DNA from 2 places in the Microbispora rosea genome. Region 2 is predicted to be linked to the other one. Evidence: riboswitches for the same ligand, from Rfam matches in the RefSeq annotation. Region 2 holds a riboswitch; the other holds the start of a gene.
What was found. Region 2 has a riboswitch for glycine ahead of gcvT (glycine cleavage system aminomethyltransferase GcvT). Riboswitches for the same ligand answer to the same signal wherever they lie in the genome.
Positions count from the first base shown of each region.

Region 1: it holds a riboswitch for glycine, as region 2 does, so the genes downstream of both, gcvP (aminomethyl-transferring glycine dehydrogenase) here and gcvT (glycine cleavage system aminomethyltransferase GcvT) in region 2, are expected to answer to the same signal.

Region 1 is NZ_JBITJO010000009.1:225,190-231,011, forward strand. It holds gene ACIBK1_RS31650 (sensor histidine kinase) at 39-2,012, shown strand; gene ACIBK1_RS31655 (response regulator) at 2,009-2,704, shown strand; glycine riboswitch at 2,726-2,818, shown strand; gene gcvP (aminomethyl-transferring glycine dehydrogenase) at 3,000-5,822, shown strand, end outside.
Region 2 is NZ_JBITJO010000004.1:114,493-120,314, forward strand. It holds gene ACIBK1_RS17820 (AfsR/SARP family transcriptional regulator) at 368-1,150, shown strand; glycine riboswitch at 1,209-1,306, shown strand; glycine riboswitch at 1,307-1,402, shown strand; gene gcvT (glycine cleavage system aminomethyltransferase GcvT) at 1,446-2,537, shown strand; gene gcvH (glycine cleavage system protein GcvH) at 2,534-2,926, shown strand; gene ACIBK1_RS17835 (L-serine ammonia-lyase) at 2,949-4,322, shown strand; gene ACIBK1_RS17840 (hypothetical protein) at 4,521-5,822, shown strand, end outside.

The DNA.
Region 1 (5,822 bases), on a different contig from region 2:
TATGGCCGATGGGAGCGCCGGGATCCGATGATGAGCGCATGGCAGTCAGGCGGGCCGGCCCGGTCGCGGTGCTCATCCTCACGGCCGTCGTGGTGGTGGCGGCGTGGGTGTCGTGGTTCCTCGGCGGGCTCACCTTCGCCGACGCGGCCGACGACTCCTACCTGCTGACCAACAGCGCGCAGGCGCTGACCTTCACCACGTTCGGCGCGCTGGTGCTCGCCCATCGCCCCGGGCACCGCATCGGGCTGCTGTTCGTGGCGTACGGCGCCTGCTACACGCTGAGCGTGGCCTGCCTCGGGCTGCTCACCGACGCGGTCGGGCTGCCGGAGGGGTGGGCGCGGGCGGTCGAGCTGTTCGGCATCACCGTGTGGATCCCGGCGCCGGCCGTCTGCCTTCCGCTGATCGTGCAGTTGTTCCCCGACGGCAGGCCGCTGTCGCGGCGCTGGCGGCCGCTGGCCGTCGCGACCCTCGTCGTCCTGCCGTTCACGCCCATCCTGACCCTGCCCGTGGCGGCCGGGCCGGCGGGGGACGGGCCGGCCACGGAGGAGCCGATGCTGCCCGTCATCGTGGGCGAGGTCGCCCAGCGGCTGATTCCGGTGTTCGCCGCCGTCGCCGCGCTGGTGCTGCTGGCCTCCCTCGGCGCGCTCGTCCTGCGCGTCCGCCGGTCCCGCGGGGTGCCGCGGCAGCAGCTGATGTGGCTGCTGTGGGCCGCGGGACTGTTCGCCGCGCTCAACGCGCAGCGGATCGTGACGACCGACGGGCCGGTGTTGTTCCTGCTGACCCTGCCGCTGATCCCGGCCGCGGCCACGGTGGCGATCCTGCGCCACGGGTTGTACGACATCGAGCTGATCGTCAACCGCTCGCTGGTGTACGGGGTGCTCACGCTCGGCGTCGTGCTGGCCTACCTGGGCATCGTCGCGGGGCTGTCCGCGCTGGCGCGGGACCGGCTGTCGGCCGCCCCGCTGATCGCGACCGCGGTTGTCGCTCTCGCCTTCGCGCCCGCCCGTTCGGCCGTGCAGTCCTTGGTGGACCGGGTCATGTACGGCCAGCGCCGCGATCCTGTGGCGGCCGCCGCCCGGGTCGGCCTGCGGCTCGGCGCCGGCCTGGACGGGGTGTTGCGAGCCGTGTGCGAGGCGCTGCGGCTGCCGTACGCTGCAGTCGCCTCCGACGGGCGGCTGGTCGCGACGTACGGCCGGTCACCGCGGCGGCGGCACACGGTGTCGCTGGAGGTGGCCGACGGGCCGCCCGCAGACCTGCTCGTCGGGCTGAGGGCGGGGGAGAGCCGGCTGTCCGGCGCCGACCGGCGCGCCCTGGAACTGCTGGCCGCCCCGGTCGGCCTGGCCCTGCAGGCGGTGCGCCTGTCCGAGCAACTGGGCGAGTCCCGCACGCGCATCGTGGCCGCGCGGGAGGAGGAACGCCGGCGGCTGCGCCGCGATCTGCACGACGGCCTCGGCACCGTGCTCACCGCGGTGACCCTCAAGGCCGACGCGGCCCACAACCTGCGTCACACTGATCCCGAGCGGAGCGCACGGCTCCTGCTCGACCTGCGCGCCGACCTGACCGCCGCGATCGCCGATATCCGCCGGCTCGTCTACAACCTGCGGCCGCCCGCCCTCGACGAGCTCGGACTGCTGGGCGCGCTCCGCCAGCGCGCCCACGACTCGTGGCGGCGCGAGCACGCCGGGTACGTGGTCACGATCGACGCCCCGGACGACCTGCCGCCGCTGCCCGCCGGGGTGGAGGTGGCCGCCTATCGCATCGCCACCGAGGCGGTCACCAACGCGCTGCGCCACGGCGGGGCGACGGCGTGCCGGGTCTCCCTGCGCGCCGACCACGCCGCCCTGCATGTGGAGGTGAGCGACGACGGCTCCGGGGGCGCCGGAGCGTGGCCGCACGGCGTCGGTCTGCGCTCCATGCACGAGCGGGCCGGCGAACTGGGCGGTACGCTCACCGCCGGCCCCACCGACCGCGGCGGCCGCGTCCACGCCCGCCTTCCACTGGAGCAGACATGAGCGCCGGGGAACCGATCAGGATCGTCGTCGTCGACGATCACCCGCTGATGCGGGAAGGCCTGCGTGCCCTGGTGACGTCGCTGCCGGACATCGAGGTGGTGGGCGAGGCCGGCGACGGCGACGCCGCCCGTCGTGAGGTGCAGCTCACGCGCCCCGACGTCGTGGTCATGGACCTGCACATGCCGGGCGTCAACGGGGTGGAGGCCACCAGGGCCATCGCGCGCGCGGTGCCCGCCACCCGGGTGCTCGTGCTCACGATGTTCGAGGACGACGAGTCGGTGTTCGCCGCGATGCGTGCCGGAGCCTTCGGATACCTGGTCAAGGGCGCGAAGCAGGAGGAGATCGTCCGGGCGGTCCGCTCTGTCGCGGCCGGACACGCCGTCTTCGGCCCGAGCGTGGCCCGCCGGATCATCGACTTCTTCGCCGCCGGGGCCTCTCGCGCGCCGGCCCCGGAGCCCTTTCCCGAGCTCACCGCCCGCGAACGGGAGGTCCTCGACCTCATCGCGGCCGGCCGGTCCAACGCGGCGATCGCCCGGCATCTGGCCATCAGCGGCAAGACCGTCAGCAACCACATCACCGCCATCTTCGCCAAGCTGGCGGTCGCCGACCGGGCCGAGGCCATCGTCCGCGCCCGCCGGGCCGGTCTCGGCGCCGATCTCGAGCAGGGTGCGAGTCGGGCCGATCCGGGGTAGCCGGTAGAGTGGAACGGCCGACGACCTCGTGCGGGAGAGACCCCTGATCTTCAAGGGGCGCCGAAGGAGCAAACCTCCCCGGAATCTCTCAGGCATCCGTACCGCACGGACGAGGCGACTCTGAAAAGCAGGCCCGCCGGCCAGGCGGTGCCTCACCGAAGGGGAAAGCCGGGCGCGACGGCCCGGTGAAGCTCTCAGGTCCGATGACAGAGGGGGAGACCGCTTCACGACCGCGGCGCCACACCGGGCGCCGGGCGGTCGCCGCAGGTCTCGAACCCGCCAGGAGGCCCCTGTCATGACCGATCGGTCCACGCTTCGCGATCTTTCCGCTCCGCCGTTCGCCACCCGTCACATCGGCCCCTCCGAGGCCGACCGCGGCCGGATGCTGGAGGTCGTCGGCTACGAGTCGGTGGCCGACCTGCTCGCCGTGGCCGTGCCCGAGGCCATCCGCACGCGCGGCCCGCTGAACCTGCCCGAGGCGGTGGGGGAGGCCGAGGCCCTGGCGGAACTGCGCGCCCTCGCCGGGCGCAACCGGGTGCTGACCTCGATGATCGGCCTCGGGTACCACGACACGATCACCCCGGGTGTCGTCCTCCGCAACGTGCTGGAGAACCCCGGCTGGTACACCGCGTACACGCCCTACCAGCCGGAGATCTCGCAGGGGCGGCTGGAGGCGCTGCTGAACTTCCAGACGGTCGTGTCGGACCTCACCGGCCTCGACGTCGCCGGCGCGTCCCTGCTCGACGAGGCGACGGCCGCCGCCGAGGCGATGACGCTGGCCCGGCGGGCGAGCAAGGTGAAGACCGACGTGTTCGTGGTGGACGCCGACGCGCTGCCGCAGACCAAGGCCGTGCTGGCGACCCGCGCCGAGCCGCTCGGCATCACGCTGGTGGAGTCCGACCTCGGCGGCGAGCTGCCCGAGTGCTTCGGGGTCCTCGTCCAGTATCCGGGCGCGAGCGGCCGGGTGGCGTCCTTCCGCGCGGTCGCCGAGCGGGCGCACGCCCAGGGGGCGCTGCTGGTGGCCTCGGCCGACCTGCTGGCGCTGACCCTGCTGGAGTCCCCGGGCGAGCAGGGCGCCGACATCGCCGTCGGCTCCTCCCAGCGCTTCGGCGTCCCGCTGGGCTACGGCGGCCCCCACGCGGCGTACATGGCCGTCCGCGAGGGCCTGCAGCGGCAGATGCCGGGCCGCCTGGTCGGCGTCTCGCTGGACGCCGACGGCCGCACGGCCTACCGGCTCGCCCTGCAGACCCGCGAGCAGCACATCCGGCGGGAGAAGGCCACCAGCAACATCTGCACCGCGCAGGTGCTGCTCGCCGTCATGGCGTCGATGTACGCCGTCTACCACGGTCCGGAGGGCCTGAAGAGGATCGCCCAGCGGGTGCACCGCCACGCGGCCGTCCTCGCCGCCGGGCTGCGCGAGGGCGGCGTGGAGGTCGTCCACGACGAGTTCTTCGACACCGTGCTCGCCCGCGTGCCCGGGCGGGCCGCCGAGGTCGTGGCAGCCGCCGCCGAGCGGGGCGTGAACCTGCGCCTGGCCGACGCCGACCACGTCGGCGTCGCCTGCGACGAGAAGACCACCACGGACCACCTGCGGGCCGTCTGGGCGGCGTTCGGCGCGTCCGGGCTCGTGGTCGAGGACCTCGACCGGGTGACCTCCGACGCCCTCCCGGCCGACCTGCAGCGGACCTCGGACTTCCTCACCCATCCCGTGTTCCACTCCCACCGGTCCGAGACGGCCATGCTGCGCTACCTGCGGCGGCTGCAGGACAAGGACATCGCGCTCGACCGCTCGATGATCCCGCTGGGCTCCTGCACGATGAAGCTCAACGCGACCACCGAGATGGAGCCGGTCACCTGGCCGGAGTTCGCCGCGATCCACCCGTTCGCGCCGGCGGGGCAGGCCGAGGGCTACGCCGAGCTGATCGCGACGCTGGAGGGCTGGCTGGCCGAGGTCACCGGCTACGACCGGGTGTCGATCCAGCCGAACGCGGGCTCCCAGGGCGAGTTCGCCGGGCTGCTGGCGATCAGGTCCTATCACCGCTCCAGGGGCGAGGGCGGCCGCGACGTCTGCCTCATCCCGTCTTCGGCGCACGGCACCAACGCCGCCAGCGCCGTCATGGCGGGCATGCGGGTGGTCGTGGTGGCCTGCGACGAAAGCGGCAACGTCGACCTGGCCGACCTCGCCGCCAAGATCGACAAGCACCGTGACGCGCTCGCCGCGATCATGGTGACCTACCCGTCCACCCACGGCGTGTACGAGGAGACGATCGTCGAGATCTGCGAGCGGGTCCACGAGGCCGGCGGGCAGGTCTACGTCGACGGCGCCAACCTCAACGCGCTGGTGGGACTGGCCAAGCTGGGCGAGTTCGGCGCGGACGTCTCCCACCTGAACCTGCACAAGACCTTCTGCATCCCGCACGGCGGCGGCGGTCCCGGCGTCGGCCCGGTGGCGGTCAAGGCCCACCTCGCCGAGCATCTGCCGGCGCACGTGTCGGCCGCGCCGTACGGCTCGGCGGGCATCCTGCCGATCTCCTGGGCGTACGTCAGGATGATGGGCGCGGACGGGCTGCGGCAGGCCACCGAGCAGGCGATCCTGTCGGCCAACTACCTGGCCGGGCGGCTGGCGCCGCACTACCCGGTGCTGTACACCGGCAGGGACGGCCTGGTCGCCCACGAGTGCATCGTTGACCTGCGCCAGATCACCAAGGAGACCGGCGTCACGGTGGACGACGTGGCCAAGCGGCTGATCGACTACGGCTTCCACGCGCCCACGATGTCGTTCCCCGTCGCCGGGACGCTCATGATCGAGCCGACCGAGAGCGAGGACCTGGCCGAGCTCGACCGCTTCGCCGACGCGATGATCGCCATCCGGGGCGAGATCGCGAAGGTGGCGTCGGGCGAGTTCGACAAGACCGACAACCCGCTGCGCAACGCCCCGCACACGGCCGAGTGCCTCACCGCCGACGAGTGGGCCCACCCGTACTCGCGGGCGGTGGCCGCCTACCCGGTCCCCGGTCTGCGGGACGACAAGTACTGGTCGCCGGTGCGCCGCATCGACCAGGCGTACGGCGACCGCAACCTCGTCTGCTCCTGCCCGCCTCTGGAGGCGTACGAGGAC
Region 2 (5,822 bases):
AGAGCCGCGGCGGCCCGCTGAGCGTGGAATACGCACCTTCCGGGCCCTACGCCGCACGCGCGCCGATCATCCGGGTAATCGGGCGTCACGCTCCCTCACCGCCGCCATGGACGGCCGGCCAGAGCTTGATCTGTAACCGATTTCATTTGGGTTATCCGCGTATCCGCGCGTGCGAGGCCGGGCAATGCGGTGCACAGAGCGGCGTTTATGAGCGCCGGAGTGACCGACATAGAAACGGCATATTTTTGACGCAAGCCGCCGGAGAGAGATATGGTCAAATAGCGATCAAAGCCGCGTCGTCGGCGCGTTCACGCTGCTTTCGTGCGGGGGAACCGTGTTATACGCCGTGCTCGGACCGTTCCGGGCCATGAAACCCTCAGGGGACGCCATCGCCGGACTCGCCCCGAGGCACCGGCAGCTCCTCGCCTTGTTCCTGCTCAATCCGAATATCGCGGTTCACCGGGATCGGCTCATCGATCTGTTGTGGAATGGCCGTCCCACTAAATCGGCGCCGCGGAATCTTACCACCTACATCGCACAGGTGCGGCGGCGGCTCTCGCCGCGCGACCCCGACCTTTCTCCGCTGCACACCGTGGAGGGCGGGTACCTTCTTTCGGTGCCGCCGGGATCCGTGGATGCTGCAGTATTCAACCATTTCGCGGCGCAAGGCAGAATCGCTCGCGAGAATGGCGATTACCACAATGCGGCGAGGATGTTCGAGAACGCGCTGAGCCTGTGGCGGGGCGACGCCCTGCTCGCCATGAGACATGTCGACGCGCTCTCCGCGTGGGCCTATCGGCTCGACGAGGACCGTCGCGCGGTGACCGAGGACCTCTTCGACGTCAGGCTGGCACTCGGGCACCATCGCGAGATCGTCGGCGGCCTGGCTCAATGGGCGGGGCGCCACCCGCTGCGCGAACGGCCGCACCGGCAACTCATGCTGGCGCTGCACCGGTCGGGCCGCACCCACGACGCCTCGGCGTCCTACCAGCGACTGCGCCGCACCCTGGTCGACCGCCTCGGCATCGAGCCGTCCTCCGACACCCAGGCCCTCCACCAGCGGATCCTCACCGGCGACGACCTCCCGTCCACCCTCATGCGGCTCCGCGCGGCGCACCGGCCGCCGTGCGACTCCACCCACGGGCTGTGAGGGCGGTCCGGCCGGGTTACGGGGATGGCGGCGAACCACTAGGCTTGCAGCACACCAGTGATCCCGTGCGGGAGAGTGTCCTGGCATCCGGTCAGGGCCCCTGAAGGAGCAAGCCCTCCCCGCGAACCTCTCAAGGCAAAGGACCGTGCGGGCGAGGTGGCCTCTGGAAAGAAGGCCGTGAGGCCTCGCCGAAGGTGAAAGTCCGGTAAAGATCGGACGAAGCTCTCAGGCGCCGATGACAGAGGGGGAGGATGCCCGATAGTCAAAACGCAGCATCCGTCCTTCCGAGGTGCGCATGTCCCGATCCACCCCGCTCCGCGGTGTCCACGAAAGCCTGGGCGCGACCCTGACCGACTTCGCGGGCTGGCAGATGCCCCTGCGCTACGGCAGCGAGGCGGCCGAGCACAACGCGGTGCGCACGGCCGCGGGGCTGTTCGACCTGTCCCACATGGGGGAGATCTTCGTCGTCGGCGCGCAGGCGGGTGAGGCGCTCGACCACGCTCTCGTGGGGCACCTCAGCGTCCTCGCGCCCGGCCGCGCCCGCTACACCATGATCGTGAACGAGACCGGCGGCATCCTCGACGATCTCATCGTCTACCGCCTCGACGAGGACCAGTACATGGTCGTCGCCAACGCCTCCAACTACGCCCTCGTCGCCCGTGAGCTCGCCGACAGGGCCCGCGGCTACGACGCGCGGGTGACCGACAGGTCGGACGAGTACGCGCTGGTCGCGGTGCAGGGCCCGCGCGGCGCCGCGATCCTCACCGCGCTCACCGACGCCGACCTCGACGATCTGAAGTACTACGCCATCGTCCCCGGCGTCGTCGCGGGCACCCCCGCCCTGATCGCACGCACCGGATACACCGGTGAGGACGGCTTCGAACTCTTCGTGCCGAACGAGCACGCCGTGCCGCTGTGGAACGCCCTCGCCGAGGCGGGCGGGGACGCCGGGCTCGTCCCCGCCGGGCTGTCGGCCCGCGACACGCTGCGCCTGGAGGCCGGCATGCCGCTGTACGGCAACGAGCTGAGCGCGGCGATCACGCCGTTCGACGCGGGGCTCGGCCGGGTCGTCCGCTTCGACAAGCCCGGCGACTTCGTGGGTAAGGCCGCCCTCGAGAGGGCGGCGGAGAACGGCACCAAGCGGCGCCTGGTCGGGCTGGTGGCGCGCGGCCGGCGCGTGCCTCGCCACGGCTACTCCGTCACCCGCGAGGGCGCCGTCGTCGGCGAGGTGACCAGCGGGGCCCCGTCGCAGTCCCTCGGCCGCCCGATCGCCATGGCGTACGTCGACGAGGTCGCCTTGGAGAAGGGCGGCCTGGCCGTGGACATCCGGGGCAGCCAAGAACCGGTCGACGTCGTCGATCTGCCTTTCTACAGGAGGAGCAAGTGAGCACCATTCCGGACGACCTGAGCTACACCAAGGAACACGAGTGGGTGGCCGGGCTTGAGGACGGCCGCACCGTGACGGTGGGCATCACGGCGTACGCGGCCGAGCAGCTCGGCGACGTGGTTTACGTGGAGGTGCACTCCGAGGTCGGCGCGACCGTCGCGGCCGGCGACGCGGTCGGCGAGGTGGAGTCCACCAAGTCCGTGAGCGACATCTTCGCGCCTGTCGGCGGCGAGGTCGTCGAGATCAACACCGCCGTCGTGGACAACCCCTCGCTGGTCAACTCCGACCCGTACGGCGAGGGCTGGCTGTTCCGCGTGCGCGTGGAGGAGGAGCCGGACGACCTGCTGTCGGCGGCGGAGTACACCGCGCTGACCTCCGGCGAGTCCTGACAGGCCTGAGAGGCGACGGTCAATGGCGATCAGCGTCTTCGACCTGTTCAAGGTGGGGATCGGGCCGTCCAGCTCGCACACGGGCGGCCCGATGGCGGCGGCGCACAAGTTCGCCCGCGGGCTGCACCAGGACGGGCTGCTGGAGAAGGTGACCCGGGTCGAGGCCATCCTGTACGGCTCGCTCGGGCTCACCGGCAAGGGGCACGGCAGCGACAAGGCGGTCCTGCTCGGCCTGTCCGGCGACAAGCCCGAGCTGGTCGACGTCGACACCGTCGACGAACGGCTGGCGGCGATGCGGGCGAGCGGCACGGTCACGTTGTACGGCGTGCACGAGATCCCGTTCGTGGTCGGGGAGCACCTCGTCTTCGAGCGCAAGCTGTCGCTCCCCCACCACCCGAACGGCATGCGGTTCACGGCGTACGCCGACGACACGGTGCTGCGCGAGAAGGTCTACTACTCGGTCGGCGGCGGCTTCGTGGTGGACGAGAACGCCACCGGCGCCGACCGGATCAAACCCGACGACACCGTGCTGCCGTACGCCTTCACGACCGCACAGGAACTGCTCGCGCACTGCGCCGAGACCGGCCTGTCGATCTCCGGCCTGATGATGGAGAACGAGAAGGCCTTCGGCCGCACGGAGGAGGAGATCCGGACCCGCCTGCTGCACCTGTGGGCGGTGATGGCCGAGTGCGTACGGCGCGGCACCAGCCGCGAGGGCGTCCTGCCGGGCGGCCTCAAGGTGCGCCGCCGGGCCCACCAGCTCTACCGGCGGCTGCAGAGCGAGGCCGACGGGACCGATCCGCTGCGGGCGATGGACTGGGTCTCGCTGTTCGCGCTGGCCGTCAACGAGGAGAACGCCGCGGGCGGCCGGATCGTCACCGCGCCGACCAACGGCGCCGCCGGCATCGTCCCGGCCGTGCTGTCCTACTACATGCGCTTCCTCCCGGGCGCCGGCGAGGACGGCGTCATCCGCTTCCTGCTCACCGCGGGCGCGATCGGCGTGCTGTTCAAGGAGAACGCCTCCATCTCCGGCGCGGAGGTGGGCTGCCAGGGCGAGGTCGGCTCGGCCTGCTCGATGGCGGCGGCGGGCCTCACCGAAGCGCTCGGCGGGACGCCGGAGCAGGTCGAGAACGCCGCCGAGATCGGCATCGAGCACAACCTTGGCCTGACCTGCGACCCGATCGGCGGGCTCGTCCAGATCCCGTGCATCGAGCGCAACGCCGTCGCCTCGATCAAGGCGATCGCCGCCGCCCGCATCGCGCTGCGCGGCGACGGCCGCCACTTCGTGTCGCTGGACAAGGCGATCAAGACGATGCGCGACACCGGCAGGGACATGCTCGACAAGTATAAGGAGACCTCACGCGGCGGCCTCGCCGTCAACGTCATCGAGTGCTGACCCCCCACCCCCACCGTGATCTTGTAGTTTGTCGCACGCGATGCCCCTCACCTGCACCGGAACCCTTCGTGATCATGCAGGAAATCGGCGAGCACCCACCTGACCTGCCGTGGAACCGTTCGTGATCATGCACCCGGGCAGAACGTCGGCCGGAGCCAATAAGGTGGTGACTTCCCCGGCGAGGAGGAGGGCCGTCACGTGAGGTGGCGCGAGGCGCTGCGCCCGCATCGGGCGTTCCTGGTCGTGCTGGCGGCGGGCGTCGCACTGCGTGCGCTCGCCGTGCTCGGCTACCGGCCCGCCCTGTGGTTCTGGGCCGACTCCTTCGCCTACCTCAGCTCGGCACTCGACCTGCGGCCACTGCCCTCGCGGCCGTCCGGCTACTCGCTGTTCCTGGCGGCGCTGAGCCCGCTGGGCAGCATCACCGCCGTCGTGATCGTCCAGCACCTGCTCGGTCTCGGCATGGCCGTCTGCGTGTACGCGGTGCTGCGCCGCCGCACCCGGCTGCCGGGCTGGGGAGCGGCCCTGGCGGCGGCGCCGGTGCTTCTCGACGTCCACCAGATCCAGCTCGAACACCTCGTCATGGCGGACCTGCTGTTCACCGCACTGGTCGTGGCCGCCGTGACGATCCTGCTGTGGCGTCCCAGGCCCGGCGCGTGGGCCGTCGTCGCGGCGCTGCTGCTGCTCGGGTTCGCCACGGTCACCCGCACCCTCGGGCTGCCCCTGATCGCACTGGCGCTGCTGCCTGTGGTGCTGGCCGGACGCTGGAGGGCCGCGCTCGCGGGGCTCGCCGCCGCGTCCGCCGTGCTCGGCGGGTACGCCGTCTGGTTCCACGACGCCCACGGGTCGTACGGGATGGGCGGCAGCAGCACGTGGCTGTGGTCGCGCACGATGACCTTCGCCGACTGCTCGGTCATGAAGCCGCCGAAGGAGCTGGCGGTGCTGTGCCCGTCGGGGCCCCGGCTCGCCGCGCCCGCCTACATCTGGGCCGCCGACTCGCCCATCCAGCGGGTGAAGAAGGACAAGGACCGGCTGGCGAGCGAGTTCGCCTCGCTGGCGATCCGCAGTCAGCCCCTCGACTTCCTGACGACCGGGCTGCACGACGCCATGTGGGCGTTCGAATGGGACCGGAAGGTCTACCCTGCCCCGGGCCCGCAGAGCGCGTACGTGTTCCCCGCCTCGGTGAAGCCGTTCACCTCAAAGGTGGCCTCCGGCGGCCGTACGGCCGGTGAGCTGACCACCGCCTACCAGGGAAGCTCCGGGGACACCAAGGTGGTCGAGCCGTTCGCGGGATGGCTGCGCGCCTACCAGGAGCAGGGCTTCCTGCGGGGGCCGCTGCTGGCGGTGATCCTTCTGGCCGGGCTCGCCGGGCTGGTGGCCCGGCGGTGGACGGCGCTGCTCCCTTGGGCCGCGGCGGCGGTTCTGCTTCTGCTGCCACCCCTGATCGCCGCCTTCGACCACCGCTATGTGGTGCCCGTCGTGCCGCTCGCCTGTCTGGCCGCC